3 regions of the Streptomyces sp. NPDC001222 genome follow, and region 1 is predicted to be linked to each of the others. Evidence: riboswitches for the same ligand, from Rfam matches in the RefSeq annotation. Region 1 holds a riboswitch; each other region holds the start of a gene.
What was found. A riboswitch is a leader RNA that binds a small molecule or an ion and turns the genes downstream of it on or off. The one in region 1 is predicted to bind cyclic di-AMP.
Positions count from the first base shown of each region.

Region 2: another riboswitch for cyclic di-AMP. It lies ahead of ACFY2Z_RS19495 (C40 family peptidase); the one in region 1 lies ahead of ACFY2Z_RS14455 (NlpC/P60 family protein).
Region 3: another riboswitch for cyclic di-AMP. It lies ahead of ACFY2Z_RS18560 (transglycosylase SLT domain-containing protein); the one in region 1 lies ahead of ACFY2Z_RS14455 (NlpC/P60 family protein).

Region 1 covers NZ_JBIAXT010000008.1:186,467-191,336, reverse strand. The annotation lists gene ACFY2Z_RS14465 (hypothetical protein) at 63-266, opposite strand; gene ACFY2Z_RS14460 (hypothetical protein) at 377-904, opposite strand; cyclic di-AMP (ydaO/yuaA leader) riboswitch at 1,295-1,467, shown strand; gene ACFY2Z_RS14455 (NlpC/P60 family protein) at 1,475-3,037, shown strand; gene ACFY2Z_RS14450 (PP2C family protein-serine/threonine phosphatase) at 3,336-4,364, shown strand; gene ACFY2Z_RS14445 (FAD-dependent oxidoreductase) at 4,469-4,870, shown strand, end outside.
Region 2 covers NZ_JBIAXT010000013.1:76,246-81,115, forward strand. The annotation lists gene ACFY2Z_RS19485 (ATP-dependent Clp protease proteolytic subunit) at 1-589, shown strand, start outside; gene ACFY2Z_RS19490 (hypothetical protein) at 597-902, shown strand; cyclic di-AMP (ydaO/yuaA leader) riboswitch at 1,317-1,511, shown strand; gene ACFY2Z_RS19495 (C40 family peptidase) at 1,515-1,988, shown strand; gene ACFY2Z_RS19500 (DUF6328 family protein) at 2,092-2,628, shown strand; gene ACFY2Z_RS19505 (LysE family translocator) at 2,567-3,226, opposite strand; partial or broken gene ACFY2Z_RS19510 (LysR family transcriptional regulator) at 3,330-4,246, shown strand; gene ACFY2Z_RS19515 (ATP-binding protein) at 4,364-4,822, opposite strand.
Region 3 covers NZ_JBIAXT010000012.1:120,800-125,669, reverse strand. The annotation lists gene ACFY2Z_RS18565 (polyprenyl synthetase family protein) at 2-1,012, opposite strand; cyclic di-AMP (ydaO/yuaA leader) riboswitch at 1,837-2,037, shown strand; gene ACFY2Z_RS18560 (transglycosylase SLT domain-containing protein) at 2,042-2,551, shown strand; gene ACFY2Z_RS18555 (HAD family hydrolase) at 2,613-3,479, opposite strand; gene ACFY2Z_RS18550 (FAD-dependent oxidoreductase) at 4,190-4,870, opposite strand, start outside.

The DNA of each region.
Region 1 (4,870 bases):
GCCTTCAGGGTGCCCACGGCATCCGGCGGCGGGCCTCACCCGGGGCGGGTGAGCGGGCGCGGTCACCCCCACTCCGGCAGCCGGCGCATCTCCACGAGATGCAGTCCGAGGGACTGGCAGCGGGCCAGCAGCTCGTACACCTGCGCATCGTCGAGGACGGGGCCGAACAGAAGGGTCTGGCCGGACATCGTGACGTGCTCCAGCTCGGGAAACGCCTGGGCCAGCGTCTCCGACATCTGCCCGTCGACACGGATCTCAAAGCGCATGGGCTGCTCTCTCGCGGATGGCCTGGGCCGGGCGGCGTGCGCCTCTCCCCGTGATGGTGCGCTCCGACGCGTCCCCGCACCTCACCTGGGGCAGGTGAACCGTCCCGCCGTCAGTCCTTCACGGCGATCTTGAACACGATGATCAGCAGACCGATCAACAGGTTGATCGTGGCGGACACGGCCACCAGGCGCCAGGAGGCCCCGGCATGGCGTGCTGCGGCGGCCGACCAGCCCATCTGCCCGGCCACGGCCACGGAGAGCGCCAGCCAGACCGTGCCCCGCAGGTCCAGGCCCAGCAGCGGGCTGACGGCGACCGCCGCGGTCGGCGGGACGGCGGCCTTGACGATCGGCCACTCGTCACGGCACACATGCAGAACGGTCGCGCGGTCCAGGCGCGGCTGCGCCAGGCGCGCGCCGAACAGCTGGGCGTGGACATGCGCGATCCAGAACACCACGCCGGTACTCAACAGCAGCAGCATCAGTTCGCCCCGCGGCACCGGGCCGTGGGTACCGGCGCCGACCACCACCGAGGCGGCGAGCAGGGAGCCGTAGACACCGCCGGTGTAGTCGGCACGGGCCCGGCGTTCGGCGACGCGCGCCCGGGCGTCGGAGTCGTCCGCCTTGGACCTGCGTCGCATGGGGGATGACCTTCCTGATCGCTCCGCCTCGTCGTGCCGGGGCACCGGACCCTCGTACTGAAGCAGTCGAATAACGGAATATCAGAAATACGAGGCGAGATCGCGCATCGGGCGCCGGTGTCCCCGGCAGTGCGGGTGGACCGCCCTACCGGTACCGGGGGCGCCCGGCGTCACCCACCCGGCGCGGGAATCCTTCGCACTCCGTTCCGCCCGGAAAGCGACGGCCGGGCCAGGGGTGGATCGGCGAAAAGCGGAGCTCGATGGGAACGTCCGGACGAAAATCACACTTAGGTATCGGACATTTCGCGCTTCAATCTTCACGCCAGCCACACAAGTTGGCTAAGTTGACGGCTGGGCCGAGCGACTCCCTCCGGCGAACCTCGCCGGGTTGCACGGCCTCCGCCGAATCCGGTGCATCTTGACCACAGCCGGAACCGGGGACCCAACCGACCACGGGGTGAATCGGTCCAACTGCCGTCGAGGCAGGGGCCGTAGGGCATACCTTCCGGATCCGTCCGCCCGAACCCGTCAGCTAACCCGGTAGGCGGAGCACGGAAGGAGTACGACCCCATGGCGCCGGAGCGAACCCCGGGCCCAGGAGGCTTCGACCTCCCCGGCAGGCGCAGGTTCACCGAGGACGACGCGCCGAGCCGCGACGAGGTCCAGCAGCGGATCCACAGCCTGTATGACCGGGCGGAGACCGACAGCGGAACCTTCAACGCGACGCGCGCGGTGGCGACGGGGACGCAGAGGCGTGCCAATCCGGTGCTCGACAAGGATCGCCGACGCGCCGACCTCGCCCTCGACGACGTGGCCCGGCAGTGGCTCGAGTCGGCGCGCCTGAGGCTGGGCCCGACCGTTCCGGCCGCGCTGCCGCGCGACAGGATGCCGGACAGGCCGTCCGCGGGCCGGCCCTCGGAGCCGGCGAGTCTCCCGGTGAGCGACCTCGTCGTCCTCCTGCGCGAGCTGGGCCTGGCCGACCGGCCCGACCGCGAACTCACCGCCGGCCCGGCCGCGCGTCCCGTGGCGGAGCTGACCGCCGCCGTGGCGGAACCGGCCGCGCGCCCCGCCGCGGAGCTGACCGCCGGACCCGCTGCGGAGCTGACCGCCGGCCCCGTCGCAGCGCTGCCCGCTGCCCCGCCGAGACTGCCGGAGAGTCCCCAGGTCACGCCGGGCGGGGCCACCGAGCCCGAGTCGTCCGTCCCCGAGACCGCCAAGGAGCACACCCGGCAGAGGCTCTCCGCGGCCCGTGACCTGCTGGCCCAGCGATCCGCGCGGCAGGGCACGCCGTCCCCGGCGGTCGAACCCCCGGCCGCGACGGACGCCTGGCGCTCTACGGAGGGGCAGGACGGCCCGGCGGTCCAGGAGGCCTGGCAGCGGCAGCAGGCCGCCGGCCTCGGCATGGACTTCCCGGCCACCTCCCCCGGCACCGGCCTTTCCACCACCGTCCCGGCGGCTCCCCTCACACCGGATCCGCTGACGGACCCTCGATTCGCCACGGAGAACACGCCGTTCGCCGCGGACCCCCAGGCGTTTCCGACCATGGAACCCTGGCCCGCCGCCGGCCAGCTCCCCACCCCGGAACCGTTCCTCGCCGCCCCTCAGCCGTTCCCCACCACAACACCCCTGCCCGCCGCACCCCGCCTCCCCGTCCCCGAACCGTTCCCCGCCACCCCCCAGCCCTTCCTCACCGCCGAACCGGTTCCCGTCGCCGAGGCCGTTCCCGGCGCGGGACTCCCCCTGGGGATGGGCGGGGCGCAGGAGCCGGGGTACGAGACGAAGTACGCGAAGGCGGTCACCTTCGCCCGTGCGCAGCTCGGCAGGCCCTGCCTCTGGGGCGCGGCCGGACCCGAGTCGTACGACGCCGCCGGTCTCACCCAGGCCGCCTGGAGGGCTGCCGGGGTGACTCTCCCGCGTGCGGCCCGCGACCAGTCGTTGATCGGCACGGTGGTCCCCCTCACCGACATCCAGCCCGGTGATCTCGTGTTCTTCAACCCGGACGCGAGCCATGTCGGCCTGTGCACCGGCAACGGCATGATGATCCACGCCCCGGGCCCGGGCGCCTTCATCCGCGAGGAGGCGGTCCTCTACGCGGGTGAGGCGGCGATCCACAGCGTGCTGCGGCCCGTGTGACGCGACCAGGGGGCGGCCGTACTCGGTTCGCCCCCGGCTCTTCGTCGCCGGAACCCGTCCGGGGGCTCGGGCGACCGCTCGTCGATCACCGGTGGCGGAGTGTGCCCGAAGGGACGTCCCGGCGGCCGCCGCGAGCGCTTCACCTGCGCGTTCGGACCGGTCACGCGGCGGCCGGTCGGCATTGCGGCAGGCGGCTTCGCGTAGCAGCGTAGTGGGTGTGAAAGGCCCGGGTTTCCAGCGGATCCACCGGAAGGGGGACCGGCGAGGCTGGCTGAGAGGCGCGCCACCCCCTTGGTGGGTGAAGGTGCTGCCCGTGGTCCTGCTCATCGTCGTGGGCATCGTCAGCCTGGCCGCACCGTCGCCGCTGGACATCGGATTCCTTCTGGGAGCCATCCCGCCGCTCGCCGTCCTGTCCTACGGCCCCGCCGCCACCGCCGCGCTCGGCCTTCTCGTCGTCGGACTGCAGCACACCCGCGTCTTCCACCTGGACCGGCCGGGCAGCACGGACCTGCTCACCATCAGCTTCGTTGCCGTGCTGAGCGTGTTCGTGTCGTATGTGCGCAGCCATCGCGACGCCCAGCTCAACGTGGAACGCACGGTCGCGGAGGCGGCCCAGAACGCGCTGGTCCCCCCGCTGCGCGAGCAGGTGGGACCGGTCCACTGCGCCGGTCTGTACCGGGCGGCCCAGCGCGGGACGCTCGTCGGCGGCGACTTCTTCGATGTGCGCGAGGGTCCCACCGGGGTACGGGCGGTGATGGGCGATGTGCAGGGGCACGGGCTGTCGGCGGTCTCTACGGTCTCCTCGCTGCTCGGGGCCTTCCGGGAGGCGGTGCTCGACCAGCCCGATCTGCCCTCGGTCGCCTCCCGCCTCGACCGCAGGCTGCTCGTGGACTCGGGGAGCAGCCAGCTCGCGGAGCTGTTCGCGACGGCGGTGCTGCTGGAGTTCTCCCCCGACGCCCGGACGGTACGGATCATCGCCTGCGGCAGTCCGGCGCCCGTACTGCTCCACGACGGCAAGGCCACCGAGCTGGAGGTGTCCTCCGGCACGCCACTCGGGATCGGGCTGAGCGAAGGGGGCACGTACGACGAGGCCGTCCGGACGCTGGAAGGCGGGGACCGGCTGTTCCTGGCCTCGGACGGCATCTGGGAGGCACGGGACGCGACCGGCGCGTTCTATCCCCTGGTCGACCGGCTCCCCCGGCTCGCCGACGACGAGGCCACCGAGACGACCGAGCGAGTGTGGGAAGATCTCCTACGCTTCTGCGGATCCGTCCGCGACGACGCCACGATGCTCCTCCTCACCCCGGAGCCCCAGGGCGACCCATAAGGCCGCCTTATGACGTCATAGAGGCAACCCGCGTACCAAGTAAGGTTTGCCTTAGTTTAAGGTTTCCGACGAGCCGTCTGTCACCGCTCGAAGGGAACCTGATCATGCCGCGCCCCCTGCGGGTAGCCATCGTCGGAGCCGGCCCCGCCGGGATCTACGCCGCCGACGCCCTGCTCAAGTCCGAGGTGGCCGCCGAGCCCGGCGTGTCCGTCGACATCTTCGAGCGGATGCCGGCGCCGTTCGGCCTCATCCGCTACGGCGTCGCCCCGGACCACCCGCGGATCAAGGGCATCATCACGGCCCTGCACCAAGTGCTCGACAAACCGCAGATACGTCTGTTCGGCAACGTCGACTACCCCACCGACATCAGCCTGGACGACCTGCGCGCGTTCTACGACGCCGTGATCTTCTCGACGGGTGCGACGGCCGACCGGGCCCTCGACATACCCGGCATCGGTCTCGAGGGCTCCTACGGCGCGGCCGACTTCGTCTCCTGGTACGACGGA
Region 2 (4,870 bases), on a different contig from region 1:
CACCGGCTATGGGCAGCGGACTCTCGATCCCTACGCGAAGCTGCTGGACGAGCGGATCGTGTTCCTCGGGACGCCGATCGACGACATCGCGGCGAACGACGTGATGGCGCAGTTCATGCATCTCGAGTATCTGGACCCGGACCGCGACATCTCGCTGTACATCAACTCCCCGGGCGGCTCGTTCAGCGCGATGACCGCCGTCTACGACACGATGGAGTACGTCGGCTGCGACGTGGAGACGATCTGCCTGGGCCAGGCGGCGTCCGCCGCCGCCGTGCTGCTGGCCGCGGGAACGCCCGGCAAGCGGTCCGCCCTGCCCGGCGCACGGGTGCTGATCCACCAGCCGTCCTTGCCCGAACCCGTGCAGGGACAGGCCAGTGATCTGGTGATCCAGGCCGAGGAGTTGATGCGCGTACGCAGGCGGCTGGAGGAGATGCTCGTACGCCATACGGGGCAGAGGCCGCAGCGGATCGCCGCCGACGTCGAGCGGGACACGATCCTCGACGCACCGGCCGCGGTGGAGTACGGGCTGATCGACCACATCATCCCGAGCCGCAAGGCGTCACGCACCGCCACCGACGCGAGGTGAGCCGCCGATGCTGCCGCCCGAACTGCCGCCACTGCCCGCGCTGACCCGGGCCGAGGCCGAGCTGATCGACCGTTATCTCGACGTCGTCGACCTGCTCGGACGGATCAATCCCGGACACTCCGGGGACACCTACCGGGGACTGCGCGCCGCCCAGGCCCTGTCGAGCAAGGCGGCCGCTCTGCGTGACGCCCTGACGCTCATGCACCAGCGCGGAGAACACGAACTGCACGGCCCCACACTGGCCCGGGCCCTGCGCGTCCTGGACGGCGAACGCCGCACCGCCCGTGTCGCGGTGCCACCGGGATCGGAGTGACGAAGACGTGCTGGGACCGGCGAGACCGGGCTGACGGGCGGTGATGTACGGGGCGCCCGTGCGGAGTTGACCACGGTCCGGTCGACCCCCGCGCCCGCTCCGCACCGCCGGCCCTGCCCCTGGACCCGCGACACAAACGGACCGAATGGCGTACCCCTGGTCGGCGTAGCGACTGCTCCACCCGGGAGCCGGGGGAATTTGGGCCAAGTGGCGGGGCAGCCAGGGCGTCATGAGTTGCTCCGTCGCAGGTCCAGGCCTCGTCGGTCCCCTCAACGGCCCACGCTCACAAGGGTGTCCAGCCGAACGGGTGAGTGGTGAGTAATGCCACAAAGACCCGGTTCCATTGTGATTTTCCGACATCGCTGGGTGAAGATCCCTTGCTGACGACAAGCCCCCGCCACCGCGGCGGGGCGGTCCGGGCGGACGCCGAATCCTGCCGCCGCCCGGATGACCGGTCGACAGAAGTGGATCGGCAGGAGTGGAGGACCCAGCAAGGCGGGCCGCCGGAGAGATCCGGAGGTCCTTGGGGTGAAGCCGCGCGAGCGGCCGGGCTACTTCGCCAGCCCGAATCCGACAGGTCATCCTTCACAGGCGGCTGACGAAGGGTTGCGCATGACTGCGCTCAATCGTGTCCCGTCGCTGCTGACCCGGGCCGGCACCGCCTCGGCCCTCACCCTCGCCGCCGTCGGCGGCAGCATCGCGGTTCCCGGCGCCGCAAGCGACGCGGCGGCCGCGACACCGGCGACCAAGGCGCTCCAGGTCGCGGCGTCCAAGAAGGGCGCCCCCTACAAGTGGGGGGCCACCGGACCGCGCCGCTTCGACTGCTCCGGGCTCACCCTCTACGCCTACAAGAAGGCCGGCAAGACGCTGCCCCGCACGGCAGCTGGGCAGTACAACAAGACACACCATATTTCCGCCTCCCACCGCAAGGTCGGTGACCTGGTGTTCTTCCACTCCGGTCGGAGCGTCTACCACGTGGGCATCTACGCCGGGAAGGGAAAGATCTGGCACTCCCCGAAAACCGGTTCCGTCGTACGGCTGGAGAGGATCTGGACCAAGAGCGTCTGGTACGGCCGGGTCAGCTGACCCGGCGGGCGGGGTGACGGCGGCCGTGCCGTCACCCCGCGGCCGGACGCCCGTGTGGCCGCCCCGGTGGCGTGAAGAGGGTCTCAGCGGTTACTCGTTCGCCATGGGCGAGCGACCACCCCTCGAGGCACGGCACGAGACAGCGCTGCAGCGCGCCGACCGCAACTTCTCGGAACTGCTGCAGGAACTGCGCGTCACCCAGACCGGAGTGCAGATCCTCTTCGCATTCCTGCTGACCCTCGCGTTCACCCAGCGCTTCCCGTCCCTCGACACGGCCCAGCGCATCACGTACGTCACGACCCTGCTGCTGGCGATGGTGGCCGCGGCCCTGTTCACGGCACCGGCCGCACTGCACCGGCTGCTCTTCCAGCAGAACGTCAAGCCGGTCATCGTGCGGGTCTCCTCCCGGCTCGCCGCCGCCGGGATGGTGGTGCTGGCCTTCGCCTTCACCGGCTCGGTGCTGCTGGTGGTGGACGTGTCGCTGGGCCGCACGGCCGGCATCGCGGCCGGCGCGGGGACACTCCTGGTGTGCACGGCCCTGTGGCGCGTCCTGCCGATGCTGGTGCGGTACGCGGTCGTCAGGCCACGAGCGGCTCCAGGAGAAGCACCAGACCGAGAGCCGTCAGAGCGCCCCCGGTGACCGCATCCGTGATCCGCGCGGCCCGCGGCCGGCGCAGGAGGCGGCCGAACCGGTCCACGAGCAACGCGACCGCGGGGAACCACACCAGTGAGACCGCGAGCACGATCAGGGCGAGCACCAGGGTCCTCGGCATCTCGGGGCTGCCCGCGGGCACGAACTGGGGCAGCAGGCTGAGGAAGGTCAGGGAGGCCTTCGGGTTGAGTGCGTTAGTCACAAAGCCCTGCCGCAGCGGCCGCCCCCTGGGCACGTCACGCGCCACCGGGAGCGCGTCGTGGCCGGGGGTCGGGCCGGCCACGAGGGGGGCGTGGGTCGGGGAGCGGCGCAGTCCCCAGAGGGTGCGTGCGCCGAGGTGGAGCACATAGCCACCGCCGAGCAGTTGCAGCGTGCGGAACAGCCCGGGCACGGCCACCAGCACCGTGGCGACTCCGGCGACCGCCAGCGTCGTGTGGATGAGCAGGCCGCCCGCGATCCCCAGGGCGCAGACGACACCGGCGCGCCGGGAGATCAGAGCGTTGCGTACGACGACCGTGAAGTCCGCGCCCGGCATGGCGACCATGCCCGCGGCCACACCGGTGAAGGCGATGAGCTGTGTGTCCATGCGGACCACCCTGCCGTCCGCGAGCCTTCGGCAGGTATGTCGAATAATCTGGGTGAGTCTTAAGCATCTCTTTGGGCTCGCCTCGGACCGGCAGGGGGAGCGGGTGTACGACCCGACACGGCTCGCGGCGCTGGTGGCGGTCGCCGAGGCCGGTTCGATCACTCGGGCCGCCGAGCGCCTCGGCTACACGCCGCCCGCGCTCTCGCAGCAGCTGGCCAAGCTGGAACGGGAGGCGGGCACCGCGCTGCTCGTACGCCATCCGCGGGGAACCCGGCTGACGGGGGCCGGGGAACTGCTGGTGGTACGGGCGCGGCGGGTGCTGGACGAGCTGGAGCGGGCCCGGCACGAGCTGGCGCGGCTCACCGGTCTCAGGGGCGGCACGCTGCGGCTCGGCACCTTTCCCACCGCGGGCATCCACCTGCTGCCGCCTGCGCTCAGCGCGTTCCACCGGGCGTATCCGGACGTGGAACTGGCGGTCGCGGACTACGATCCGCCGACCGGAGTGCACGCCGTGGCGGCGGGCGACATCGATCTGGCGCTGACGCACGTCACGAGCCCGCCGAGCCCGTACCGCTGCCGTCGTCCGTCTCCCTGGAACCCGTGCTGACGGAGGAGCTGGTCCTCGTCACGAGCCCCGGCCATGTGCTGAGCGCGGAGGCGTCGCGGCTGCCGCCCGCCGAGCTGGCCGGGCAGCCGCTGATCAGCATGGCGCCGCACCACCCGGCGCGGCGCGGCGTGGAGGCCGCCCTGGCCGCCGCCGGGGCCACCCCGGCGGTCCTGGTCGAGACGCCGGGATACGCCGTGGTGTGCGCGCTGGTCAGTGCCGGTCTCGGAGTGGCGGTGGTGCCGGAGATGGTGGCCAGGACCACGGCGACGCCGCTCGGGGTACGGCCCCTGGAGCCGGGCACCCTGCGCCGTACGATCTCGGTCGCGCACCGCACCGACGAGCCGGCACCCGCGGCCGACGCCTTCCGCGCTCTGCTGCGCGGCGCCTTCGGCCGAGCGGCGCGGCACAGCTGAGCGGCGCGGCACAGCTGAGCGGGCACCGGCCCCGCAGCGGGACGGGACCCGCCCGGCATCGGGTGACCGAGCCACCGGTCCGCGGGCCGGACCGCCACGTTGCCACCGCTGCCGCCGTCAGGGATCCGGCTGTCCCGCCGCCGAGACCGACCGCACGGGAATCGTCCACGGCAGTTCGATCGCGACCGTCTTGCCGCCCTCCCGGGTGGGCCGCACCGTGAGCGTCCCGCCGTGCTCGGCGGTCAGCCAGCGGACGATCACCATGCCACGGCCGTTGTCCTGCTGGACGGAGGCGGTCAGTCGCTTGGGGAAGCGCGGATGGCTGTCCGTGACGCCGATGCGCAGTAATTCCTCCCGCGCGAGCGCGATGTCGACCGTGAACGTCGGTGACTGCCCGAAGGTGTGCTGCACCGCATTGGTCGCCAGTTCGGACACGATCAGGCGGACGGAGTCGGCGACTTCGGCATCGCTCGGCAGACCCCATTCCGCGAGAATGTCCGAGACATATGTTCGGGCGGCGGAGACCGAGGCGGGATCGCTCGGCAGAGTGACGGATGCTTCCTGATGATCTGCCATGGCGACGTCGTCCCTTTCCCACGGGACCAAAGTCCGACACGGAGCGGT
Region 3 (4,870 bases), on a different contig from region 1:
GTCAGCCCGCCCGGTGCACCACCGCGTCGCACAGTTCCATCAGGGCCGCCTTCGCACCGCACTCCGGCAGTGGGGCCAGACCCGAGCGAGCGTCCTCCACATAGCGGACCGTGTCGCGGCGCGCCTGCTCCAGGGCCGGGTGAGCGCGCAGCCGGGCGAGGGCCTCGGCGTGCCGGGCGTCGTCCGTGAGGTCGGAGTCCAGCAGCTCGCACAGGGCGATGTCCTCCGCCAGCCCCATACGCTCCGCGCGCTCACGCAGACGCAGCACCGGGAGGGTGGGGATGCCCTCGCGCAGGTCCGTGCCGGGCGTCTTCCCGGACTCGTGCGAGTCCGAGGCGATGTCGAGGACGTCGTCGGCCAGCTGGAACGCCACGCCCAGCCGCTCGCCGTACTGCGTGAGCACGTCCACGACCGTCTCGTCGGCGCCCGACATCATCGCCCCGAAGCGGCACGCCACCGCCACGAGCGAGCCGGTCTTGCCGCCGAGGACGTCCAGATAGTGCTCCACGGGGTCACGGCCGTCCCGCGGGCCCGCCGTCTCCAGGATCTGGCCGGTGACCAGGCGTTCGAACGCCTCCGCCTGGATCCGGACCGCCTCCGGACCGAGATCGGCCAGGATGTGCGACGCCCGCGCGAACAGGAAGTCACCCGTGAGGACCGCGACCGAGTTGCCCCAGCGGGTGTTCGCGCTGTCCACCCCGCGCCGCACCTCGGCCTCGTCCATCACATCGTCGTGGTAGAGGGTGGCGAGGTGGGTCAGTTCCACGACCACGGCCGAGGGCACGATCCCGGGCGCGTACGGGTCGCCGAACTGCGCCGCGAGCATCACGAGCAGCGGCCGGAACCGCTTCCCACCCGCACGCACCAAGTGCTGCGCGGCCCCCGTGATGAAGGGCACCTCACTCTTGGTGGCCTCGAGCAGCCCTTCCTCGACAGCCGCCAATCCGGCCTGGACATCGGCTTCCAGAGCCTGGTCCCGCACGCTCAGCCCGAACGGCCCGACGACGGTCACGTGGGGTCTCCTGTCTGCTGACGTCTGCTGACGCTCACACGGTCGGTCTCAAGGACGGTCACTTGGTCGATGACGCCGTTCGTCGACGTGACTTATCAAGTTTGTCGATCTGTCGCCGCCATCACTCAAGTCAGCGTATCCGGTCACGTTTCGATCACCACGAGCGCCCACTGTTCCAGGCCGGGCGGTATCGGATCACGAACGGTATGTTCTTGATCATCTGATACGAACAGACATTCTCTGACATAACTGAAAAGCACCTTTTACGGCATGAATCACCCCATTTACCCCCCGGGCTCGCGGGCGCCGGACACCTCTCCGCTCTCTCCGCACATCACCGCCCCACCTTCCGGGCGCCCCTTTTCGGCCACCGAATGCCCCTGCGACTCCCCCGCACTCCCTGCAACTCCACTACGCCTGCCCGCCCGTGCACGCCGCACGCGCCGACCGGAGACTCGTTCCGCCCGGCGGGGCGAACCCGGAGAACTCCCCTTGCCGGCAGGGAAGTCCAGGCCGCACAAGCGATCCCGGCCCGCCCGGCGAACTCGAGCCGGACCATATGAAGCGTGGCCGCTTTGTCCGAATTAAACGCTTATGTAATGAAATGCCGATGGCAACCGCGGAAGCGGCAGTGAAATAGCTCACGTGCTCGACATGCGCGTCGTCGCGGGCGTGTCGCCAACTCCGGCTTTGCTAATGGCAACTTGAACCCAGCTCAACAATCTGGATCACGGACCTTATTCCCCCATTTCATGGTCAATTCGGAAGGACTGTGACTTGCAGGCTTGTTCCCGACATGTGCTATCGCATACCTTCCCCTCGATCCGAGCGGAACGCCGAATCCTGCCACCGCCCGGAAGCCCTTCGACCCATGACGGCAGGAGCGGGGGACCCAGGTAAGCCGCCGGTCCGGCTACCACACCGGAACGGCTAGGGGTGAAGCCGTGGCCTCGGCATCGAGAACACAGCCGGGCACCTCCCCGCCCGAACCCGACAGCTCACCTCGCAGGCGCAGGAGAGGAACGCGACATGTCCGCTTTCGCACTGCCCGCACGCCGTCGGGACCGTGGCTCCCAGGCCACCCGTCTCACCCGTGCCCTCGCAATCGCGGGGACGGGTGCCGCCCTTCTCGCCCTGCCGGTCATGGGAGCGACCAGCGCTTCCGCCGCGCCCGGCAAGCCGGGGAACGTCACCTCCGTCACCGTCGTGAAGACCCGCGGCACCACCCTCGACAGCTGGATCCGTCAGTCGCTGGACGTCATGGCCCGGCACGGCATCCCCGGCACGTACAACGGCATCTACCGCAACGTGATGCGCGAGTCGTCCGGCAACCCGAGAGCCATCAACCTCTGGGACTCCAACGCCCGTAAGGGGATCCCCTCCAAGGGCCTGCTCCAGATCATCGACCCGACCTTCGCCGCCTACCACGTGCCCGGCACGTCGTTCGATCCCTACGACCCGGTGGCCAACATCACAGCCGCGTGCAACTACGCCGCCCACCGGTACGGCTCGATCGACAACGTCAACAGCGCGTACTAGGAGGCCTGTCGGTCGCCTACCGGTAGGAACCTGACAACCGACCGGTGGGCCCGGCAGCCGATCAGTAGGCCTGGTGACAGCCGGCGGACCCCCGGCCGGCGCTGTCGGCCGGCGGCCGGTGACCGGCGAGGACTCGTTCGAGGACGACGGCGATGCCGTCGTCCTCGTTCGACGTGGTGATCTCGTCCGCCACGGCCTTGAGTTCGGGGTGGGCGTTGGCCATCGCCACCCCGTGCGCGGCCCAGTCGAACATCGGGATGTCATTGGGCATGTCACCGAAGGCGATGGTCTCCGACGGACCCAGCCCCAGATGGCCGGCGGCCAGCGCGAGCCCCGTCGCCTTGGTGATACCGCACGGCTGAAGCTCGACGGTGCCCGGCCCGGACATGGTGACCGTCGCCAAAGAGCCCACCGCCGCGCGGGCCGCCGTCGCCAACTCGTCGTCCGACAGGGCGTGATGGCGCAGCAGCACCTTGCTGATCGGCTCGCACCACAGGTCGTCGCGCCGCTCGACCCGTACCGCGGGCAGGGTGGGATGCGGCATCCGATAGCCGGGTTCGATGAGCGTGAGCCCGTCCACCCCGTCCTGGTCCACGGCCGCGTACACCTGCCCCACCTCGGCCTCGATCTTGCCGAGTGCGGTCTCGGCCAACTCCCGTTCCAGGGTGACGGAGAACAACAGCCGGTTCGTGCCGGCGTCGTAGACCTGCGCGCCCTGCCCGCACACCGCGAGCCCCGTGCTGCCGAGGTCGTCGAGCAGCGGCCGCACCCTGGGCGCCGGGCGCCCTGTCACGACCAGGTGCTGCGCGCCTGCCGCGGAGGCCCGCGCCAGCGCGGCCCTTGACCGGTCGGAGAGCGTGTCGTCGTGACGCAACAGCGTTCCGTCCAGGTCAGTGGCGATGAGTGAATATGCGAGTGGTGCGGCCATGATCAGAGAATACGGATGGAACGCCCCGGCGACTCGCCGCGAACCGGACGACGTCCGGTCTCCCGTGCCCACCGAACTCCCGCAACACGGAACCGGAGTTGCCCGGCGCTGTCCGGAACACGACCACGCTCTGCCCCGGCACGCCCCGTCCCGGTACCGGCCCTGCCCTTCGGCCCCGGGGCCGCACCAAGGGCCCACCCGGCGCGCGGCAGCACCGCGCGCGGCCGGTGCACGCATCGGGCGCTCAGGCGCCCGCGTCCAACAGCCGGCGCCCCAGCGCACGAACGGCCTCCCGGGGTGCGTACGGCCGCACGACGCGGAACGGCGGGTATGACGAACCGGTGCTCCTGGAACCGCCGGTCGCGGGCGACGAGACCGACACCCTGGTGGGCCCTTGAGCGGCAGCGCAGGAGTACGTCTCCCGCGCAGGACTCCCCCGAGGAGCTGGAGGCGCTGTGGCGGCAGACGATGGCGCGTTCGCGCGCGCTGCTCGCCAGGGACCCGGCCGACGGCGGCCTGGGCCGGTCGGGCCGGAGAGGACCCGCCGCTGCGCTCCGGGCGGAGAGCAGCCGGCGGCCGTCCGACCGACCGAGATCGACGAACCGGCCGGCCTCCGACGGACGGACTCACCCCACCGACGGGCTGGGGCGTGGCGATGCCACACCCCAGCCCGTCGTCCGTCGATCCCCGGTCGGCCCCGCCCCGCGCCCTCAGCCGTGCGCCGCCGCCAAGTGTTTCGCCAGCCGGGGAGAGGCGAACTCCGTGCCGCACACGAAGCGCATCACCGGGCCGTACGAGGCCGCCGCGGGCAGGCCGGTGAAGTACAGGCCCGGCACGGAGGACACATAGCCCGCGCCGAGCCTCGGCGTGCCCCGGCTCACCGCCAGTTGCGTGCGCAGCTCGTGGCCCAGGAAGTCCATCGCCGCGATGTCCACGCGGTAGCCGGTGGCGGCGATCACATGGTCCGCGGTGAGTTCCTCCGTACGTCCCGCGTGCGTCCGGATCGTCAGAACCGGGCTGCCGTCCGGCGCGGAGGCGCCGACCACCCTGGCGACCTCACGCACCTGCACCCTGCTCTGGAAGCGGTCGCGCAGCCACCACGCGCCGAGCGGGCCGAGGACCCGGCGCACCAGGTAGTGACGGGTCTGGTCCGGGAGGAACCGGTAGGGCTGCGGGTAGTAGCTCAACGCCCACAGGGACCAGGCACGCCCGAACGGCGATTCGGGACGGAACCTCGGCTGCTCCCAGGGGGGCGCGCCGAAGGCCACCCTGCCCTCGCCCCGTGAGACAACCCGCACCCGGGCGCCCGCCTCCGCCGCGAGCGCGGCCGTCTCCAGGGCGGACTGCCCCGCGCCGATGACCACCAGCTCCTTGCCGGAGAACCGGGTCAG